3 regions of the Amycolatopsis sp. NPDC031561 genome follow, and region 2 is predicted to be linked to each of the others. Evidence: riboswitches for the same ligand, from Rfam matches in the RefSeq annotation. Region 2 holds a riboswitch; each other region holds the start of a gene.
What was found. Region 2 has a riboswitch for cobalamin ahead of ACZ5IK_RS33220 (prenyltransferase/squalene oxidase repeat-containing protein). Riboswitches for the same ligand answer to the same signal wherever they lie in the genome.
Positions count from the first base shown of each region.

Region 1: another riboswitch for cobalamin. It lies ahead of metE (5-methyltetrahydropteroyltriglutamate--homocysteine S-methyltransferase); the one in region 2 lies ahead of ACZ5IK_RS33220 (prenyltransferase/squalene oxidase repeat-containing protein).
Region 3: another riboswitch for cobalamin. It lies ahead of ACZ5IK_RS26885 (CoA-acylating methylmalonate-semialdehyde dehydrogenase); the one in region 2 lies ahead of ACZ5IK_RS33220 (prenyltransferase/squalene oxidase repeat-containing protein).

Region 1 is NZ_JBVILA010000040.1:27,727-34,973, reverse strand. It holds gene ACZ5IK_RS42540 (cytochrome P450) at 1-920, opposite strand, end outside; gene metE (5-methyltetrahydropteroyltriglutamate--homocysteine S-methyltransferase) at 1,086-3,359, opposite strand; cobalamin riboswitch at 3,460-3,682, opposite strand; gene ACZ5IK_RS42530 (ribonucleotide-diphosphate reductase subunit beta) at 3,814-4,890, opposite strand; gene ACZ5IK_RS42525 (ribonucleoside-diphosphate reductase subunit alpha) at 4,963-7,247, opposite strand, start outside.
Region 2 is NZ_JBVILA010000022.1:56,502-63,748, reverse strand. It holds gene ACZ5IK_RS33240 (QsdR family transcriptional regulator) at 1-249, shown strand, start outside; gene ACZ5IK_RS33235 (helix-turn-helix transcriptional regulator) at 299-2,677, shown strand; gene ACZ5IK_RS33230 (LLM class F420-dependent oxidoreductase) at 2,758-3,597, shown strand; gene ACZ5IK_RS33225 (peptidase) at 3,840-4,847, opposite strand; cobalamin riboswitch at 4,882-5,007, opposite strand; cobalamin riboswitch at 5,089-5,230, shown strand; gene ACZ5IK_RS33220 (prenyltransferase/squalene oxidase repeat-containing protein) at 5,314-7,247, shown strand, end outside.
Region 3 is NZ_JBVILA010000015.1:121,668-128,914, forward strand. It holds gene ACZ5IK_RS26860 (SWIM zinc finger family protein) at 1-208, shown strand, start outside; gene ACZ5IK_RS26865 (enoyl-CoA hydratase) at 199-978, opposite strand; gene mmsB (3-hydroxyisobutyrate dehydrogenase) at 975-1,862, opposite strand; gene ACZ5IK_RS26875 (enoyl-CoA hydratase/isomerase family protein) at 1,859-2,893, opposite strand; gene ACZ5IK_RS26880 (acyl-CoA dehydrogenase family protein) at 2,890-4,029, opposite strand; gene ACZ5IK_RS26885 (CoA-acylating methylmalonate-semialdehyde dehydrogenase) at 4,037-5,536, opposite strand; cobalamin riboswitch at 5,697-5,882, opposite strand; gene ACZ5IK_RS26890 (short-chain fatty acyl-CoA regulator family protein) at 5,970-7,247, opposite strand, start outside.

The DNA.
Region 1 (7,247 bases), on a different contig from region 2:
TAGACGGCGGCGGCGCTGGTGATGGTCGACGTGTCGTGCGCGGCCATCATCAGGAAGATCATGTGGTTGACGACGTCGGAGTCGGTGAAGCGGTCACCGTCTTCGGTGGTGGCGTGGCACAAGGCGGTGAAGAGGTCTTCTCCGTCGCTTCGCCGCTTCGCAGGCAGATTCGCCGCGAAGTAGCGTTCGAGGACCTTGCGGCCGTGCAATCCCGCCGCCCAGCGGCCACCGGGAACGGGGAAGCGCACGATGGCCGTGCCCGCGCGCACGGAATTCACGAACGCGCGGTTGATCGCGGCCGCGTCGTCGCCGGACCGCATGCCCATGAACACGCGTGTCGCGACGTCGAGCGTGAGTTGCTTGAGAGACCAGTAGATCCGCGGGTTCGGCCGGTCCGCCCACGTGGCGATGCCCTCGCGCAGGGCCGGTCCCATCTGGTCGACGTACCCGGTGAGCCGCTGCCTCGTGAACGCCGCCTGCATGATCCGGCGGTGCAGATGGTGCTCGCCGAAATCGAGCAGCATCAGGCCGCGGTCGAAGAACTGCTCGATGAAGAACTTCCAGCCCTCCTGGGAGAAGGCCTTGTCCTTGTTCACCAGCGCGATCTGGGTGGCCTCGGGACCGGAGAGGGCGACGATGCGGCGGCCGAACGCGCCCATCCACGACACCGGGCCATAGGTCTCGTGGCGCTTGAGGCCGAACTCGATGCCGAAGCGCATGAAGTCCAGCGCGTGCCCGATGACGGGCGGGCCTTCGTCGCCGAGGACGGGTTTGAGACCCGGCGGGGCGGGCGCGAGTTCGCGGACCGGCCAGGTCGCGCCGAGCCAGCGCTGGTCGACCGAACGCGGCAGGGGGATCGAGGTGAGCGGAGGGACCCGCTCACGCAGTGCCCCGGTGACCTTTTCGACGGCGTTCGCCATGGTGACCATCTCCCCGTTGAGACCGGCTACCGACCCACCATCGCACTCTTGTTGGCAGGTTGACAATACCCTGGCGGATGTCAACCCCGGGAGTGTCAGGAAAGGGGCTTTCAAGACGTTTTTCGTCCTGAAAGCCCCTTTCCTGACAGATCAGATTAGATCAGATCAGCCCAGCTCGGACCGGACCGCGTTCGCGGCCGCGACCAGGTTCCGCAGGGCCGGCTCCACCTCGGCGTAACCGCGGGTCTTCAGCCCGCAGTCCGGGTTGACCCAGATCCGCTCGGCGGGCACGGCGCCGACGGCGGTCCGCAGCAGCCCGCTGACCTCGTCGACGCCGGGGACGCGCGGCGAGTGGATGTCGTACACGCCCGGCCCGACGCCGCGGCCGAAGCCCGCCGCGCCGAGGTCGGTGACGACCTCCATCTTCGACCGCGCGGCCTCGATGCTGGTGACGTCGGCGTCGAGTGCGTCGATCGCCTTCACCACCTCACCGAACTCCGAATAGCACATGTGCGTGTGGATCTGTGTCGCGTCGTCGATCCCGGACGTCGCCAGCCGGAACGACGAAACCGCCCAGGAGAAGTACGCCTCGTGCGCCGCCGCGCGCAGCGGGAGCAGTTCCCGTAGTGCCGGCTCGTCCACCTGGATGACGCGGATGCCGGCCGCCTGCAGGTCGTGCACCTCGTCGCGGATGGCCAGTGCCACCTGGCGGGCGGTCTCGCCCAGCGGCTGGTCGTCGCGGACGAACGACCACGCCAGGATCGTCACCGGTCCGGTCAGCATGCCCTTGACGGGTTTGCCGGTCAGGCTTTGCGCGTAGCGCGCCCACTCGACGGTCATCGGCTCGGGACGGGAGACGTCGCCGTACAGGATCGGCGGCCGGACACACCGCGAGCCGTAGGACTGCACCCAGCCGAAGTCGGTGGCCGCGAACCCGGCCAGCCGCTCGGCGAAGTACTGCACCATGTCGTTGCGCTCGGGCTCGCCGTGCACCAGCACGTCAAGGCCCAGATCCTCCTGCAGCCGGATGACGCGCTCGATCTCCGCCTTCATCGCGGCCTCGTACCCGGCGTCGTCCAGCGAGCCCGCCTTGTGCGCGGCGCGGGCCTTGCGGACGTCGGTGGTCTGGGGGAACGAGCCGATCGTCGTGCTCGGCAACGGCGGCAGGGCCAGCGCGGCCTGCTGGGCCGCCGCGCGCCGCGCGTAGGGGGAGCGGACGGTGTCCTCCGGCCGCAGCGCCTCCAGCCGGGCACGGACCCCGGCGTCGGCCAGGTCGGCCGCCGTGGCGCGGTCCGTGGCCGCCGCACGGGCGGCGGAGAGGTCGACGCCCTCCTCCTTCAGTGCGCGGCCGAGCAGGACGACCTCGTCGACCTTCTGCTTGGCGAACGCGAGCCAGCCCTTGAGCCGCGGGTGGAGCTCGGCCTCCCGCTCGACGTCGTAAGGCACGTGCAGCAGCGAGCACGACGTCGAGACGCTGACCGACTTCGCGGTGCCGAGCAGCGTCGCCGCCCGGCTGAGCGCACGGGTCGGGTCGGTGCGCCAGACGTTGCGCCCGTCCACGACACCGGCCAGGACCTCCTTGTCGCGCAAGGCGGGTTCGGCCGCGACGGCGTCCACAAAGGACTCATCGGTGACGAGGTCGACGGCGAGGGCGTCGATCGGGGAACGGGCGAGCACACCCAGTCCCCGGCCGAGACCGCCGAAGTATCCGGCGACCAGGATCTTCGGGCGCGCGGTCTCCTTCGCGAGCCGGTGGTAGGCGCGGATGAGCGCGTTGAGCTCCGGCTCGGTGCGGTCGCCGGCGAAGGCGGGCTCGTCGAGCTGGACCCACTCGACGCCTTCGTCATGCAGGCGCCGCAGCAGTTCGACGTAGCCGTCGAGAAGGTTGTCGAGAAGGTCCAGCGGGCGGAAGCCCTCCGGAGCACCCTCGGCGGCCTTCGCGAGCAGCAAGAACGTCACCGGGCCCACCAGCACCGGCCGTGTCTCGACGCCGACCGCGCGGGCCTCGCGGTACTCGTCGAGCGGCTTGGAGCCGGCGACCGAGAATCGGGTGTCCGGCCCGAGTTCGGGGACGATGTAGTGGTAGTTCGTGTCGAACCACTTCGTCATCTCCATCGCGGGCGCGTCCTGCACCCCGCGAGCGGCGGCGAAGTAGGTGTCGAGCGGTGAGAGACCGAGCTTCGTGACGCGCTCCGGCAGCGCTCCGAACAGCTCGGCGGTGTCGAGCACCTGGTCGTAGTGGGAGAACGTGTTGGAGGGGACGGAGTCCAGTCCCGCGTCCTTGAGTTCCCGCCAGGTTTGCGTACGCAGCGCGCGGCCGGTCTCCAGCAACGCGGCTTCGTCGATCTTGCCCGCCCAGTAGCGTTCGAGTGAACGCTTGAGTTCCCGGTCCGGTCCGATCCGGGGGTAGCCCAGCACAGTGGTGCCGATTTCGGTCACAGCTCTCTCCTCGCGAGCTTGTCGTCAGAGCCCGGAGCGCGCAGGAATGACCGCGGTTTCGGTCGCGCCCATCCCACGAGGCCCGGACTCACGCACGCCGTCGGCGCGCGCACCACGGGCAGGTCTTCGGACTCGTGGGCGACTCGCTCGCTCCTACCGGCCGTCGCTTCCCGGGGCGCCATGCCCCAGTGCTTTACCGTGTCTCGCACGGTGACGGCTTTCGTTCCCACATACCGCTGCGGGGCAGTCCCGGATTCTCACCGGGTTCCCTGTTACCTCGACCGGCCTGGGAGGCCGGGCGAACCAGTAGCACCCTGCAGCGTACCCACGCCCGCCGCGGCCCCGCTGGACATGTGATGAACCTCAGTCGGCTGAAGCGCGTGAAGGCCCCCTTCCCTCGGCTCAGCCGAGGGAAGGGGGCCTTCACGCGCAAGCGGTTACGCCGACCGGGGGATCAGTCCCAGTCGAGGGCGCCACCGGACTGGTACTCGATGACGCGGGTCTCGAAGAAGTTCTTCTCCTTCTTGAGGTCCATCGCCTCCGACATCCACGGGAACGGGTTCTCCGTCTCGCCGAAGATCGGCTGGAGGCCGATCTGCTGCGCGCGCCGGTCGGTGATGAAGTGCATGTACTGCTCGATCAGCTCGGCCGACAGCCCGAGCATGCCGCGGGGCATGGTGTCGCGGGCGTAGGAGACCTCGAGTTCACAGGCCTCGGTCAGCATGCCGCGGATCTCCGCCTGGAACTCCTCGGTCCACAGGTGCGGGTTCTCGATCTTGATCTGGTTGATGCAGTCGATGCCGAAGTTCAGGTGGATCGACTCGTCGCGCAGGATGTACTGGTACTGCTCGGCGATGCCGATCATCTTGTTCCGGCGGCCGAGCGAGAGGATCTGCGCGAAGCCGGTGTAGAACCACATGCCCTCGAAGATCACGTAGAACGCGACCAGGTCACGCAGGAAGTTCTGGTCGGCCTCGGGGGTACCGGTCTCGAAGTCCGGGTTCTCCAGGTTCTGCGTGTACTTCAGCGCCCACGCGTCCTTCTCCGAGATGGAGGGGACCTCGCGGTACATGTTGAACAGCTCGCCCTCGACCAGGCCGAGGCTTTCGCAGATGTACTGGAAGGTGTGCGTGTGCACGGCCTCCTCGAACGCCTGGCGCAGCAGGTACTGGCGGCATTCGGGGTTGGTGATCTGCCGGTACACCGCGAGCACGATGTTGTTGGCCACCAGCGATTCCGCGGTGGCGAAGAAGCCGAGGTTGCGCTTGAGCATGGTGCGCTCGTCCTCGGTCAGGCCGTCGGCCGACTTCCACAGCGCGATGTCGGCCTGCATGGCGACCTCGGTCGGCATCCAGTGGTTGTTGCAGCCGGCGAGGTACTTCTCCCACGCCCAGGTGTACTTCATCGGCAGCAGCTGGTTGACGTCGGCGCGGGCGTTGATCATCCGCTTGTCGTCGACGTTGATCCGGGCGGCGCCGACTTCGATCTCACCGAGGCCGGTGGCGTCGGTGGAAGCGTCAAAGGTGGTCATAGAGAACTCACTTCACGAGGTGTCGTGAGCGGTAAGGACGGTTAGAACCGCCCTTACCACTCACGAGGATGTTTACTGGCAGGCTTCGCAGTCGGGGTCGTCGATGCGGCAGGCGGCGCCGTCGGTGGCGACGAAGTCGACGTCGGAGACCTGCGGGATCTCCTTCGGTTCCGGGGCGGTCACCGGCACCGCGGGCACGGCGGCGGCGGGCGACGGCGAAACCGCGGCGGAAGCCGACGGGGCGGGCGAAGCGGCGGGGGCGGCGGGCTTGGGTGCCGAAGGTGTGGCCGGGGCCGGGGTGGCCGAGACCGCGTTCAGCTTGCCGTCGGTGCCGCGCAGGGTGCTCTTCTCCACGTGCGTCGCGGACCGCGCCCGCAGGTAGTACGTGGTCTTGAGGCCCTTGTGCCAGGCGTAGCGGTACAGCTCGTCGAGCTTGCGGCCGCTGGGCGCCGCGATGTACAGGTTCAGCGACTGCGCCTGGTCGATCCACTTCTGACGACGCGAACCGGCGTCCACCAGCCACCGCGACTCGATCTCGAACGCGGTCGCGTACAGCGCCTTGAGGTCGTCCGGCACGCGGTCGATCTGGCCGAGGCTGCCGTCGAAGTACTTCAGGTCCGACACCATGACCTCGTCCCACAGCCCGCGCTCCTTGAGCGAGCGGACCAGGTGCGGGTTCACCACGGTGAAGTCACCGGACATGTTCGACTTGACGAACAGGTTCTGGAACAGCGGCTCGATCGACTGCCCGACGCCCACGATGTTGGAGATCGTCGCGGTCGGCGCGATCGCCATCACGTTGGAGTTGCGCATGCCGACGGTCTTGACCCGCTCGCGCAGCGGCGCCCAGTCCAAAGTGGACGAGGTGTCGACGTCGAGCGCGTCGCCCTGGCGGGCGTCGATCAGCAGCTGCAGCGAGTCGATCGGCAGGATTCCCTTGCTCCACAAGGAACCCTCGAACGTCTGGTACTGGCCGCGCTCCTCGGCGAGGTCGGTCGACGCCGAGATCGCGTAGTAGCTGATGTGCTCCATGCTGGTGTCCGCGAACTGGACGGCCTCTTCCGAGGACAGCGGGACACCGATCTCGAACAGCGCGTCCTGGAAGCCCATCAGGCCCAGCCCGATCGGGCGGTGCCGCAGGTTGGACCGGCGTGCTTCCGGGATGGTGTAGAAGTTGATGTCGATCACGTTGTCGAGCATGCGGACGGCGGTGCGCACGGTCTTCTCGAGACGCTTCGCGTCGATGCCCTCGGGGGTGACGTGCTTGAGCAGGTTCACCGAGCCGAGGTTGCAGACCGCGACCTCGTCCGTGGTGGTGTTCAGGGTGATCTCGGTGCACAGGTTGGACGAGTGCACGACACCCACGTGCTGCTGCGGCGAGCGCAGGTTGCACGGGTCCTTGAAGGTGATCCACGGGTGGCCGGTCTCGAACAGCATGGTCAGCATGCGGCGCCACAGGTCGATCGCGCGGACCTTGCGGAAGACCTTCAGCTCACCGCGTTCGGCGGCGGCCTCGTACTCGCGGTAGCGCTCGGCGAACGCGGTGCCGTAGAGGTCGTGCAGGTCCGGGGTCTCGTTCGGCGAGAACAGCGTCCACTGCGCGTCGGCCTCGACCCGGCGGAGGAACTCGTCCGGCACCCAGTTCGCGGTGTTCATGTCGTGCGTACGACGACGGTCGTCACCGGTGTTCTTGCGCAGGTCGAGGAATTCCTCGATGTCGACGTGCCAGGTCTCGAGGTACGCGCAGGCCGCGCCCTTGCGCTTGCCGCCCTGGTTCACCGCGACCGCGGTGTCGTTGGCGATCTTGAGGAACGGCACGACACCCTGCGACTGGCCGTTGGTGCCCTTGATGTGCGCGCCGAGGCCGCGGACCGGGGTCCAGTCGTTGCCGAGGCCGCCCGAGTACTTCGCCAGCAGCGCGTTGTTCTTGTACGCCTGGAAGATCGAGTCCAGGTCGTCGTCCACCGTGGTCAGGAAGCAGGACGACAGCTGCGGGCGCGTGGTGCCCGAGTTGAACAGCGTCGGGGTGGACGCCATGAAGTGGAACGACGAGAGCAGCTCGTAGAACTCGATGGCGCGGGCTTCACGGTTGTCCTCGCGGATCGCGAGACCCATGGCGACACGCATGAAGAACGCCTGCGGCAGCTCGAACCGGACGCCGTTGTGGTGCTGGAAGTACCGGTCGTACAGCGTCTGCAGGCCGAGGAAGCCGAAGTCGAGGTCGCGCTCGGCGTGGATGGCCGCGGTGATCTTGTCCAGATCGAACGTCTGCAGCTCGGGGTTGACCAGCTCCAGCTCGATGGCGCGCTTGAGGTAGTCCCGGAAGTACTGCGGGTACCGGGCGGTCATCTCGTCCT
Region 2 (7,247 bases):
CTCACCGACCCGGACGGCCGCGTCCAGCCGAGGGTGATCGCGGCGCACGTCGAGCTCCTGCGCCGCGATGTCGACGACGGCGGATTCGTGCCCGCGGTCGGCCTCGACAGCCTCTGTTACGCGATCGTCCGGCTGGGGGAGGCGTTCCTGTACTCGGACGTCCTCGCGTCCCGGACGCCGGATCTCGACGCGGCTTCGACGCTGCTCGGAGCACTCGTGGAAGGACGGGTGCCGAGCAGGACCTTGTGAAACACTTGCGCCTGGTGTTTCATCGAAAGGGATTTTCGAGGAGGCGCCGATGCCTGTCCGGGACGTCGTGTACCCGCTGCGGGGCAGGGACGACCTCTTCGGCGGGCTGCGCTCGATCGCCGGGCGCGCCGTGCTGGTCCGCGGGGCGGAGGGGCTGGGCAAGTCGGCGCTGCTCACCGCGCTGCGCGCCACCCTCGGTGTCCGCCTCGTCGGGGTGCGGGGCCTGCGGGCCGAACGTTCGTTGCCCTACGGCGCGCTGCATCGGATGTTCGGCGCTCCCGTTTCCAGTGGTGCGGAGGCGCGTGATCGGCTCACCAGCCTTCCGTCACCGGCGATCTGCTGGGTCGACGACGCGCACTGGATCGACCCGGAATCCCTGGCGGCGCTGGGTTTCGCGGCCCGGCGGCTGGACGGGGCCCCGGTCGGGATGGTGCTCGCTTCGCGCGCCGGATCCGACGAGTTCGACTCCGTCGAGCTGACGCCGTTGACCGATGCCGCCGCCTGCCGGCTGTTGCGCGATCGAGGTGTGCCCGCCGGGGTGCGTCCTCAGCTGGTCGAACTGGGCGAGGGGAACCCGGCCGATCTGGTCGCGCTGGCAGCATCGCTGACGCCCGCGCAGGCGGCCGGGCGGGAGCCGGTGTCGCCGGTTCTTCAGGAGCGTTTGCCTCGCTACGCGGCCGAGCTCGACGCGATGCGGTTCGAGGAGCGAGTCCGGTTTCTCGTCACCTGTATGGACATTTCCGCGAGGAAGGCGACGTGGTACGCGGCGGCGTCACCGGCGGACCGCCGGGCGGCGCACGCGCGGCTGGCCTCCGCCGAGGAGGGCCCGGACGCTCTCTGGCACCGGGCGATGGCGACGGCCACGCCGTCCGCACCGCTCGCCGACGCGCTCGCCGCCGCCCCCGCGGTGGATCACGCGGCCTCGGCGCGGCAACTCGAACGCGCCGCCGCGCTGACCGCCGATCCGGCCAGGCGGGTGACCCGGCTGCTGGCCGCGGCGGACGCGGCCTGGCAGGCGGGCAGACCGGGGTGGGCGCGGCTGCTGCTGTCCAGAGTGGACGCCCGGCCGGGAGCGGTGGCGTTGCTGCACGGCGAAATCGAACTGCGCGACGGCGACCCCGCTGTCGCCACCCACGAACTCGGCACGGCGGCGGAACTGCTGCCCGATCCCGCGGCCGCGCTCCTGCTGGCCGGTGAGGCACGCAGGCTCGGCGGCGATCTGGGCGGTTACCGGGCGCTGGCGCGGACCGTCCCGGTCGGGGACGGCTTGGTCTTCGCGCACTTCCGCGGTCTGACCTCGGTTTACGCCGGACGTCACGACGACGCCGACCTGCCACTGGAGGACGCCGTCCGCAGGGGGATGTCCGGCACCGACGTCGCCGGAGCCGTGTGGGCTGCCGAAGCCGCCTTCGCCCGCGGGCACGCCGAACGGGCGCACGAGTACTCGGCCGCGGCCGTGAGCCGCGCGCGCCTCGGCAGGCGGCACGCGGAACTGCCGTGGGCGTTGATCTACCTGTCGCTCTCGGCCATCGCGCTCGACCGGATCCCGTGTGCGCGGGCGGCGTCCCGTGAAGGGCTGCGCGCACCCCACAACCTGCGGATGGAACACCTGACGCTGCTGGGGCTGGCCGCCGCGCTGCTGGGCGACCGCGTCCCGGAGCTGGACGAGGCGACCGACGGGATCGCCGAACGCGGTCTCGGCAGGCCCGCCGCCGTCGCGGCGTGGGCGCACGCCTGCCTGGACCTGGCCGAAGACCGGCCGGACGACGCCTTGAGCAGGCTCGAAGATCTCGCTTCCGGCGTTTCCGGCGACCAGCCGGTGATCCGCGTGCTCGCCACCCCGCAACTCGTCGAAGCGGCGGTGCTCTCCGGGCGGCCCGAGCGCGCGCGGACCGCGCTGGAGGTGTTCGACCGCTGGACGCTGGCCGGCGCGGAACCCTGCTGGCTCGCGCTGAGCCACCGGTGTCACGCGCTGACCGCGCCGGATCCCGAGGTGGCGGAACGGCACTTCCGGCTGGCCGTCGAAGCGCACCGGCGTGCGGGCGGCGCGGTGGAACTCGCCAGGACCCGGTTCGCCTACGCCACCCTGCTGCGACGGCACCGGCGGAGCCGGGACGCCCGAGACCAGTTCCGCGATGCCCTGCGCGGCTTCGAAAACGTCGGCGCGACACGGTTCGCCGATCGCGCCCGCGCCGGGCTGCGGGCGACCGGTGAGACCGTCGACGCGCCGCACCGCTCGCTCGCCGGGCTCACTCCGCAGCAGGACGCCATCACGCGGCTCGTGGCGGCGGGGGAGACGAACAAGGAGATCGCGCGGCGGCTGGTGATCAGCCACCGGACCGTGGATCACCACCTGCGGAACATCTTCACGGCCCTGGGCGTCCGGTCGCGAGTGGAACTCGCGCGCCGCGTGGCCGCCGGGGAATGAGCTTTGCCCCTTCGCGCAATTAGTCCTCTGGTTGCGGTCTGGAGGGAATACCGGGTCCGCCACGGGAGTCGTAGCGAAGTATGGACTTCGGGATCGCGACGGCAGTGACCGACGAAGGAATCCGGCCCCACGTGCTGGGGGCGGCTCTGGAGGAGAAGGGGTTCGACTCCCTCTATCTCCCCGAACACTCCCATATACCGGTCAGCAGGGAGTCTCCTTACCCCGGCGGTGAGCTGCCGCGAGGGGCCCTGCGCAACTTCGACCCGTTCGTGGCGCTGGCCGCCGCCGCGACGGTCACGTCGAACCTCCGGCTCGGCACCGCGGTCGCCCTGATGATCCAGCGCGACGTGCTCTACACGGCGAAGGAGGTCGCCAGCCTGGACCTGCTCTCCGAGGGGCGGGTGATCTTCGGTGTCGGGGCGGGCTGGAACATCGAGGAGATGCGCAACCACGGCGTCGACCCGCGGACGCGGGGCGCGCTCCTGACCGAGCAACTCCAGGCGCTCAAGGAGATCTGGACCAAGGACGAGGCCGAATTCCACGGCGAGCACGTCGACTTCGACCCGGTTTTCGCCTGGCCGAAGCCGGTGCGGAAACCGCATCCGCCGATCTACGTCGCCGGTCAGGGCCCGGCCGGGCTCAAACGGCTCGCCGAGCACGCGGACGGCTGGCTGCCGCATTTCGTGACACCGCCGGAGGAACTGCGCCGGGTCCGGTCCTGGCTCGCCGACCAGGGCCGCGAAGACGTCCGGATCAGCGTGTTCGGCGCCCCGGCCGATCCCGAGTTGCTGCGGCGCCTCGAAGGCGCGGGGGTCGACGAAGTCTCCCTCCTCCTGCCGACGCTGCCCGAGGCCGAGACCTTGGAGCTCCTCGACGAGTTCGCGAAGGTCGTGAGGCTCGTGAGTGGTGAGGACGGTTAGAGCGGACCGGGTCGAGGGGGGTCGGTCCGGTCTGGGTGCTTGATCGACGGAGGATCGGGGACGCTCAATGTCCCCGATCCTCCGTTGATCAAGACCGTGCCATCCCCGTGACCTCGCGGACGGCAGCCGTGTGGGGAAGATTTAGGACGTTCAGCGTCCCAAATCTTCCCCACTCACCCAGGATCCAGTGGGTAGGCAAATACGGATCCACCAGAACCGCCCTTACCACTCACGAGGTGACCTCAGGAGCAGGCGAGCACCGGCGCCTGCGGACGGCCACCGCCGTGCAGGTCGCTCAGCGGAACCCGTGCCAGGCCGAGGATCGCCTGCGCGGTCGCGCGCGGGGCGGTCGCCGGGTTCAGGCCGGTGGCGTCGTAGGCGATCGCGCCGCGGTCCGCGACGGCGCCGGTGCAGCCGGTCTGCAGCGTCCGCAGGAACTCCCGCGCCTTGACCGCGGCGGCGGGACGGTGCCCGGCCAGCGCCTCGGCGGCGAGGCCGGTGCTGTTGGAGTTCGGCGCGTTCGTGCCGACGCCGAAGCCGCCGTTCGCGTGCTGCTTGGTGACCAGCCAGGAGGTGCCTTCACCGGCGTTCACCGCGTCACCGGTGGCGCGCAGCGCCTGCACGACCATCGCGGTCGAGTCGACGTCGCTCGCGCAGGTCGCTTCGCCGAAGTTCAGCGGGAAACCGCCGTCCGCGCACTGGGTGCCCGCGAGGAAGGTCACGGCCGACGCGGGGGCGCCGGCGGGGGTGCGGTCCAGCGCCAGCAGGGCGAGCGACTGCGAGAAGGCGTTGGAGTAGTCGCCGTACTCGGACCGGTCGGAGAACCGGCCGGACGGCGTGAGCAGCGAGAGTAGTCCCGCCTTCAGGTCGACGCCGCCGAACGACGCCGGGTTCTTGCCCCGGATCTGCGCGGCCAGCAGCAGTTTGGCGTGCGCGCCCGCGTAGGCCTCGGTGCCGCTGCCGACGTAACCGGTGGTGATCTCCGGCTTCGCCAGCCAAGTGATCGCCTTGCCCGCGTTGGTGTCCGACACCCCGGCCGCGGCGAACGCGAAGATCGCGTCGATCGTCAAGCCCTGGTCGGGGTACTTCTGGCCGCCGAAGTCGGCCTCGAACCTTTCCCCGTCGGCCATCTGCCTGGCGAGCCAGCCCGCGGCGGCGTCCGCCTTGTTGTGGGTGGCCGCGGTCGCCGCCGGAGCGGCGACCAGTCCGATGCCGCACAGCATGGCGACAGCGAGGACCAAACGTCTCATGAGAACCCTTCCCGCATTTCCACGACAGGAGTCGGTGGTGACACCGCGCGACGTGGGTGACCGGGCTCGCCCGGAGGGCATACCGTTGCGGGACAGCGCCGGATTCTCACCGGACTTCCCCCACGACCGCGCTGAATTGACGATCCGAAGAGTCTCATCCCGGTCAAGCGCCGGGATACCGCCGAGCGCGAGTCGCGATGTGATCCTGGCAACCGACCTGGTCAGCGGTGCCTGTCGCAAGTAATCGGGTGTTAACCTCGGCGGGCTCGACAACTGAACACCGCCGCCCGTGACGGGGAAGCCGGTCGAAATCCGGCGCTGTCGCGCAACCGTGGGCCCCTCACCAGGGCGAGCCGGGGTACCGCACGAGTGGATGAACGATCAAGAAGTCCGAACCACTGTCGCGATAAACAGGGGTGACTGCGGCGTCCCGCGCCTGTCCTCCGTCATGCCGCAAGGAGGAGCCATGCGCCGTGGGTACCTGGCCGCATCGGCGTTCACCGTCAGCGTCGGCGTGGTCGCCGCACTGCTCACCGGGACGGCGACAGCCGCCAACGACCCCGGAGCGGCGAAGTCGAACTCCGGCTGGCTCGCGACGAAGCTGAAGCCGGACGGCACGCTCGAGAACCCCAACGGCGGCGATCTGCCCGACCACGGGCTGATGATCGACGCGCTGTTCGCGATGTACGCCTCGGGCGAAGGCGCGAAGGCCGAGCCGATCGTGAAGTACCTTGACGAGCAGGGCCACGCGACCGACTACTTCACCTGGGACGGGCTCATTCCCGACGGTGGCGAGTTCGACTTCTCCAACATCATCGTCGGCGGTGCCACGGCCAAGACCCTGGTCGCCGCCGAGGTCGCGGGCCGGAATCCCCGGAACTTCGACGGCTACGACATGGTCGCCGAGACCAAGGCCGCGATCATGCGCAAGGGTCCCGACATCGGCCGGGTCAGCGACTACTCGAAAGATCCCCGACTTGCCGATTCCGTGAGCAACAACGCGAACATGTTCGGCCAGTCCCTCGGCGTGATCGGGCTCGCCGCGGTGGGCCAGAACGACCAGCTCGCCATCGACAAGCTGCTGACCCAGCAATGTTCCGAGGGCTACTTCCGGGTCTTCTTCGCCTACATCCCGACGAGCGAGACCGGCGACCACGTCACCTCCGACCGCCACAAGGTCTCGACCTGCGACGAGGGCAAGCCGTTCGACCTGTCTCCCAAGGACGGCGACGCCACCGGTTTCGCCCTGTCGGCGATGCTGGCCGCGCGGAAGGCGGGCGCCGCGGGACTCGACGGCCCGATCGCGAAGACCGTCTCGTGGCTCCTCGCGAATCAGGATCCCGGCGGTGGCTGGGGTGGCGGCGTCGGTACCGAAGCCCCGAACACCAACAGCACCGGGCTGATCCTTCAGTCGCTCGCCGAGGTCGGCGGCGCGGACGCGGCGGTGGACAAGGGCGTGCGGTTCCTCAAATCCGCGCAGGCGACCGCCGCGGCCGACTCCGGCAACCGGCTCGCCGGTGACATCGGCGCGATCGCCTACAACCCGGAGTCCTACGTGGCCGCGCGCGCCAACGGGATCGGCGGTCTCGACACCTGGATCCGCGCGGGCGCCCAGGCCTCGCTCGGGTTGTCCCAGGTCGGCTTCTCCGAGCTCACGAAGGGCGGCGGGCCGCCGACGAGCAGCAGCGTGTCGGAAACGCCGACCTCCACGCCGTCCGAAACGAGTTCGGCCACCGGCACCCCGACCTCGACCACGAGCGAGCCGGAGCCGACCAGCACCACGACGACCACGACGACCACGACCACCACTACGACGACCAAGACCACCACGACGTCGGTGACGCCGACGCCGGGCACGTCCTCGTCCTCGGCGACCAGCCCGCCCGCGCCGAGCACGGTCACCGTCACGAACACCCCGCCCGCGGCCAAGCCGCAGGAGAACAAGCCCGCGCCGAAGACCACGACGCCGAAACCCAAGAAGGCCGTCACCCCGCGGGCGTCCACCGGCGCCCGGGTCCGGCCGCCGACGGCGATCGCGACCCCGGTCGCCATCCCCGGCACGGCGACACCGGCCTCCCGGCTCGGCGCGTACCTGACGAACCGGCTCGTCGGCGGTGACCACGTCGAGGTCACCGAGGACGGCAAGACCTACGTCGACTACGACGCCACCGCCGAGCTGGTGCTCGCGCTGAGGGCGCTGGACGAGCAGCCGGACACCGTCGCCCGCGCTTCGAAGTTCCTGCTCACGCCGGAAGCCGTGCAGGCCTACGCCCACGGCGCACCATACGAACAGAGCGGGGCCTCCTACGCAGAACCGCTCGCGAAACTCGTGCTCGTCGGCGAGTTCGCGAAGGCGGACGTCGGCCAGTTGCGCGCCGATCTGGTGAAGCTGCGCGGCGC
Region 3 (7,247 bases), on a different contig from region 2:
GGAAACCGAGACGCCCGCCCTCGACGAGGTGATGGACGACTTCTTCGGCTGGGGCCCGGCCGGGGACGTCACGAACACGCGACGACCCCAGGCCGGGGACCCGTTGGGGCTGCTCGACGAGGTCCCACCGCTCAAGGCCACGGTGGACGGAACCTCGGTCACCGCCCTGCTGCGACCGCTCTACCGGGTGCTCACCGGTCAGGAGTGAAGGAACTTCGGCTCGCGCTTCTCGGTGAACGCGGCCATGCCCTCCTTCTGGTCCTGGGTGGCGAAGGTGCCGTGGAACAGGCGCCGTTCGAACCGGAGCCCGTCGGCGAGACCGGTCTCGAAGGCCTGGTTGACGGCCTCCTTGACCATCATGGCCGCGGGACGGGACATGCTCGCGATCTTCGCCGCGACCGCGAGGGCCTCGTCGCGCAGGTTCTCCGCCGGGACGACTCGGGAGACGAGCCCCGACCGCTCCGCTTCGGCCGCGTCGATCATGCGGCCGGTGAGGCACAGGTCCATCGCCTTGGCCTTGCCGATCGCCCGGGTGAGCCGCTGCGAGCCGCCCATGCCGGGGATGACGCCGAGGGTGATCTCCGGCTGGCCGAACTTGGCGTTGTCGGCGGCGATCAGGACGTCGCACATCATGGCGAGTTCGCAACCGCCGCCGAGCGCGTAGCCGGAGACCGCGGCGATCAGCGGGACGCGCACGCGGGACAGCGCGTCCCAGCCGGCGAACCAGTCGGCCGCGTAGACGTCGCTGAACGACTGCGGCTGCATCTCCTTGATGTCCGCGCCCGCCGCGAAGGCCTTGGCGGAACCGGTGAGGACGATGGCGCCGACGTCGGGATCCTGGCCGAGCTCGCCCGCCGCCCCGGTGATCTCCCGCATCGCTTGCAGGTTCAGCGCGTTGAGGGCCTTGGGACGGTTGAGGGTGATCAGGGCGACGCGGTCGCCCGCCCGCTCGACGGTGATGGTCTCGTACTCGCTCATGCGGTGGTTTCCTTGCCGAGAAGGCCGTCGCGGACGGCGGTGATGATGGCGGAGAAGTCCCGGCCGGGACCGTCCCGCTCGACGAACGCCGCGTAGAGTTCCGCGGCCCTCGTGCCGAGCAGGGTGGCGACGTCGTTGTCCCGGGCGGCGGATTCGGCCAGCCGCAGGTCTTTCAGCATCAGGCCGCTGGCGAATCCGCCGGTGTAGTCGCGATTGGCGGGGCTGGCCGGGACCGGGCCGGGCACCGGGCAGTTGGTGGTCAGCGCCCAGCACTGGCCGGACGCGGTCGAGGCGACGTCGAACAGCGCCTGGTGGGTGAGGCCGAGTTCCTCGCCGAGCGCGAACGCCTCGGAGACGGCGATCATCGAGACGCCGAGGATCATGTTGTTGCAGATCTTCGCCGCCTGACCGGCGCCCGACGGTCCACAGTGGATCGCCCTGGCGCCCATGACACCGAGCAGGGGCCCGGCCGCGGCGAACGCCTCCGGATCGCCGCCGACCATGAACGTCAGCGTCCCGGCTTCGGCGCCGACCACGCCGCCCGAAACGGGCGCGTCGACCGCCCGGTGACCGGCCGCGGTGACCAGCTCGGCCGCTTGGCGGGCGTCGGCGACGTCGATGGTGGAGCAGTCGACGAACAGCGTGCCGGGGCGCGCGGACGGCAGGATCTCCCGATAGCAGTCGAGGACGTGCTTGCCACTCGGCAACATCGTGAGGACGACGTCGGCCCGCGCGACGGCCGCGCTCGCGGTGTCGAACCTGGCCACGCCCTCGGAGCGGGCGGCGGGAGCTGGGTCGTAGCCGTGGACGGTCTCACCGGACTTGACCAGGTTGGCGGCCATCGGGCCGCCCATGTTGCCGAGGCCGAGGAAGGCGATCGTCATCGGGCCACCCCGTTCCACTCCGCGTCACCGAGATCGGCGAAGTAGGCATCGACGAGCTTGTCCTCCACCTCGGGCAGGGTGGCGGGCGACCACTTCGGCGAGCGGTCCTTGTCGATGATCTGCGCCCGGATGCCCTCGACGAACTCGGCGGAGGAGAGCGCGTGGGTCGAGATCCGGAACTCCTGCGCCAGCACGGTTTCCAGATCGGGCAGCGTCGCGGCCGTGCGGAGCGCCCGCAGCGTCACCTTCAACGCGGTGGGGGACTTCGCCTCGATCTCCTTGGCGGCGGTGGCCGCCGCGTCACCTCCGGAGTGAAGCCGGGTGAGGATCTCTTCGACGGTGTCGGCCGCGTAGCACTGGTCGATCCAGTCCGCGTCCTTGGCCAGCACACTCGGCGGCGCGGGCTCGGCGAACAGTTCCAGCGCGTTGTCCGGAGTGCGCGACGCGAGCGCGTCGAGCAGGTCCGGAACCCGTTCGCTCGGCAGGAAGTGGTCGGCGAGTCCACAGTGGATCGCGTCGGGGCCGGAGATCGACCCGGCGGTGAGCGCGACGTGCGTGCCGAGTTCACCGGGGGCGCGGGACAGCAGGTACGTGCCACCGACGTCCGGGACGAAGCCGATGCCGGTTTCGGGCATGCCGATCCGGGATCGTTCGGTGACGATCCGGTGGCTGCCGTGCGCGGAGACCCCGACCCCGCCGCCCATGACGAGACCGTCCATGAGCGCCAGATACGGCTTCGGGTACCGCGAGATGAGGGCGTTGAGCCGGTACTCGTCGGCCCAGAAGCGCAGGGACGCGGTGCCGCCGGTGCGGGCGTCGTCGTAGATCGCGCGGATGTCGCCGCCCGCGCAGAGCCCGCGGTCACCGGCGCCGTCGATCAGCACCGCGCGGACCGCCGGATCCGAACGCCACGCTTCGAGGCGTTCGAGCATGGCGAGGACCATGTCGTGGTTCAGCGAGTTCAGCGCACGCGGCCGGTTCAGCGTGATCCGGCCGATTCCACTGTGGACGAGAAAGTGGACGTCGTTCACGAAGCCTCCTGCAGCATCCGGCGCGAGATGATCACGCGCATGATTTCGTTGGTCCCTTCGAGGATCTGGTGCACCCGCAGGTCGCGGACGATCTTCTCCAGCCCGTACTCGGCGAGGTAGCCGTAGCCGCCGTGCAGCTGCAGCGCCTGGTTGGCCACCTCGAACCCGGTGTCGGTGCAGAACCGCTTGGCCATCGCCGAAAGCTGGGTGGCGGTGTCCTCGCCCTGGTCGAGTGCGTCCGCGGCCCGCCACAGCAAGGTCCTCGCGGCCTCGAGATCGGTGCGCATGTCGGCCAGCCGGAACTGCAACGCCTGCTTCTCGGACAGCTTCTCGCCGAACGCCGAGCGCTCCGACAGATGCCGGACGGCCATGCCGAGCGCGGCTTCGGCGCCGCCGAGGGAACAGGCCGAGATGTTGAGCCTGCCACCGTCCAAAGCGGACATGGCGACCCGGAACCCGTTGCCCTCGCCGCCGAGCAGCGCGGACGCCGGGACGCGGGCGTCCTCGAAGACGACCTGCCTGGTGGGCTGGGCGTTCCAGCCCATCTTGATCTCGTTGGGGCCGAAGGAGACCCCGGGCGTGTCCCGGTCGACGATGAACGCCGAGATGCCCCGGGCGCCGGGACCGCCGGTGCGGGCGAGCACGACGTAGACGTCCGAAGTGCCCGCGCCGGAGATGAACTGCTTGACGCCGTCGAGCACGTAGTGGTCGCCGTCGCGGCGGGCGCGGGTGGAGAGTGCCGCCGCGTCGGAACCCGCGTCCGGTTCGGTGAGGCAGTAGCTGCCGAACGCGTCCATCGTGGACATCCGGGGCAGGTACCGGTGCCGCTGGGCGTCGTCGCCGAACTTGTCGATCATGGTCGCGACCATGTTGTGGATCGAGATGTAGGCGGCCAGCGACGGGCAGCCGCCGGCGAGCGCCTCGAACACGAGGACGCCGTCGAGCCGTCCGAGCGCGGAGCCGCCGAGGTCCTCGGGCAGGTAGATGCCGCCCATGCCCAGCTGGGCGGCCTTGCGGAGGACGTCGACCGGGAAATGCTTGGCCTGGTCCCATTCGATCGCGTGCGGGGCGAGGTGTTCCGCCGCGAACTCCGCGGCGGTCTCACGCAGGGCCCGCTGTTCGTCGGTCAGTCTCATCGCGGCCTCAGCTCATCGTCGGGATGACGAAGCTGGCGCCTTCCTTGGTGCCCGAAGGCCAGCGCGAGGTGACCGTCTTGGTCTTGGTGTAGAACCGGATCGAGTCCGGTCCGTGCTGGTTGAGGTCGCCGAAACCGGAGCGCTTCCAGCCGCCGAAGGTGTGGTAGGCGATCGGGACCGGGATGGGCACGTTGACCCCGACCATGCCGGTGTTCACCCGCGAGGTGAAGTCGCGGGCGGTGTCGCCGTCGCGGGTGAAGATCGCGACGCCGTTGCCGTACTCGTGTTCGCTGGGCAGCCGCAGCGCTTCCTCGTAGTCGGCCGCGCGCACGATCGACAGCACCGGGCCGAAGATCTCCTCGCGGTAGATCCGCATGTCGCTGGTGACGTGGTCGAACAGGCAGCCGCCGAGGAAGAAGCCGTTCTCGTGACCGTCCACAGTGGTCTCACGGCCGTCGACCAGCAGTTTCGCGCCCTCGGCGAGGCCGACGTCGATGTAGTCGCGGACGCGCTGGACGGCCTCGGCGGTGACCAGCGGCCCGAAGTCGGCCGTCTCGTCCAGGGAAGCACCGATCTTCAGCGTCTTGACGCGTTCGGTCAGCCGGGCGGCCAGCGCGTCGGCGGTGGCTTCACCGACCGGGACGGCCACGGAGATCGCCATGCAGCGTTCACCCGCGGAGCCGTACCCGGCGCCGATCAGCGCGTCGACGACCTGGTCGAGGTCGGCGTCCGGCATCACGATCATGTGGTTCTTGGCGCCGCCGAAGCACTGCGCGCGCTTCCCGTGCGCGGCGGCGGTCGTGTAGATGTACTCGGCGATCGACGACGAGCCGACGAAGCCGACGGCCTCGACGCGGGGGTCGGTGAGCAGCGCGTCGACGGCTTCCTTGTCGCCGTTGACCACGTTGAACACGCCCGGCGGCAGACCTGCTTCGAGGAAGAGTTCGGCCAGCCGCAGCGGCACCGACGGGTCGCGTTCGGACGGCTTGAGCACGAAGGAGTTGCCGCAGGCGATCGCCGGGGCGGCCTTCCACAACGGGATCATCGCGGGGAAGTTGAACGGCGTGATGCCGGCGACCACGCCGAGCGGCTGCCGCATCGAGTAGACGTCGATGCCGGTGCCCGCGCTGTCGCTGTACTCGCCCTTGAGCAGGTGCGGGATACCGATGGCGAACTCGACCACTTCGAGGCCACGCTGGATGTCGCCGCGCGCGTCGGGAACGGTCTTGCCGTGTTCGGACGAGAGCAGGCGGGCGAGGGAGTCCTCTTCCGCGCGGACGAGGTCGACGAACTTCATCAGCACGCGGGCCCGCTTCTGCGGGTTCCAGCGGGCCCATTCGAGCTGGGCCTGCGCCGCGTCGGCGACGACGGCGGCGACCTCGGTGGCCGAGGCGAGCGGGACGCGGGCCTGGACGGCGCCGGTGCTGGGGTCGAAGACGTCGGCGAACCGGCCGGATGTCCCCGACACCGGCTTGCCGCCGACGAAGTGGCTGAGTTCGGTGCTCATGGATGCCCTTTCCGAAAGTACGCAGGACGAAGCCGCCCGAAGACCACGATCGGTGGCCGGGCAGGGGAGTACGGACGACTTACCGCCGGGGTGGTGGCGGGTCGGCGACTTTCGCGCAGGCAGGAAGAATCCGCATGCGTTCAGCTCCATCCTCGTGGACGAACACGACACGTCTGCGGCCGGTATCCTGGCTCCCGGATCCGCGGCGGCTCCGGCCTTCCCGGCTCGCGCCAGTGGCCTTCTCTGCGGGAGCGCCGCTCCCCGGTCACAGTGGCGGGACCGCACCGGATTTTCACCGGCTTCCCTGCACCGCAGACCTGTGGACACCATAAAGTAGGAAGTCCGACTATGTCGAGGACAAGGGTGTGGCGTACGCCTCAGGTACGTGCTGGGTCTCGTGAGTGGTAAGGGCGGTTAGAACCGTCCTTACCACTCACGAGAGTGGCGGGTAGGGCAGCAGGCTGGACGAATGCTCGTCGACCCGCATCGGTTTCCCGATCGCGGGGAAGGCGCGCTGCGGGCACGCGGGCCGTTCGCAGACCTTGCACCCCATCCCGATCGGGGTGACGGCCGCGCCGGTGCCGAGGGCCAGCCCGTCGGAGTACACGAGCCGCCGCGCGTGCCGGAGTTCGCAGCCGAGCCCGATCGCGAACGTCTTGCCGGGATCGCCGTGCCCGCCCGCCGCGCGGGAAACGGTGCGGGCCAGCCAGAAGTACTTCTTGCCGTCCGGGAGTTCGGCGACCTGGGTGAGGATCCGGCCCGGCGAGCTGAACGCCTCGTAGACGATCCACAGTGGACACGAGCCGCCGACGCGGGAGAAGTGGAACCCGGTGGCGGACTGACGTTTCGAGATGTTGCCCGCGCGGTCGACCCGCACGAAGGAGAACGGCACGCCGCGGGTGCCCGGTCGCTGCAAAGTGGACAGTCGATGGCAGATCGTCTCGAAGCCGACGCCGAAGTGGTCGGAAAGGCGCGTGATGTCGTAGCGGTAGCGTTCCGCCGCGCCGAGGAAAACGCGATACGGCAGTACAAGTGCGCCCGCGTAGTAGTTGGCCAGGCCGATCCGCGCGAGCCGCCGGGCGGTGTCGCCGCTGAACTTCCCGTCGTCGACGAGCCGGTCGATCACGTCGCCTGCCTCCAGCAGCGCCAGCTCGGACGCTAGCCGGAACGCGGCCTGACCGGGGCGCAGCGCGGGGGAGAGGCGCAGCGTCTTCCCGCGCGTGTCGAAGTGGTGCTGATCGGCGCCGAGGGATTCGGAGACCACCTTGACGCCGTGACGGTCCAGCAACCCGGCGGCCAGTCCACTGCGGACTTCGCCGGGGTGGAGGCGTAACTCTGCGGCCAGCTTCTCCGCGGGGGCGTCCAGTTCCGCGACATGGTTGCGGCGCAGATAGAACCAGTCCCGGATCTCCTCGTGCGGCTGGTGCGCGGTCGACCGGTCGAGTCCCTGCTCGGTCACCAGCGTGGCGATGTTCTCCACGGCTTCGCGGTAGCGACGGTGCAGCGCGACGAGCGTCCGCGCCACCTCGGGCAGCGTGGTGGTCAGCGCGTCGACCTCGCCCGCGGAGATCTCGCCGCTGACAGTGTTGTCGCCGAACACCTCGCGGACGTCGGCGACCAGCCGGGCGGTGTCGCGGGCCGCGAAAAACTCCGTGTCCACGCCGAAGGTCTCGGTGAGCTTCAGCAGGACCGGCATGGTCAGTGGCCTGCC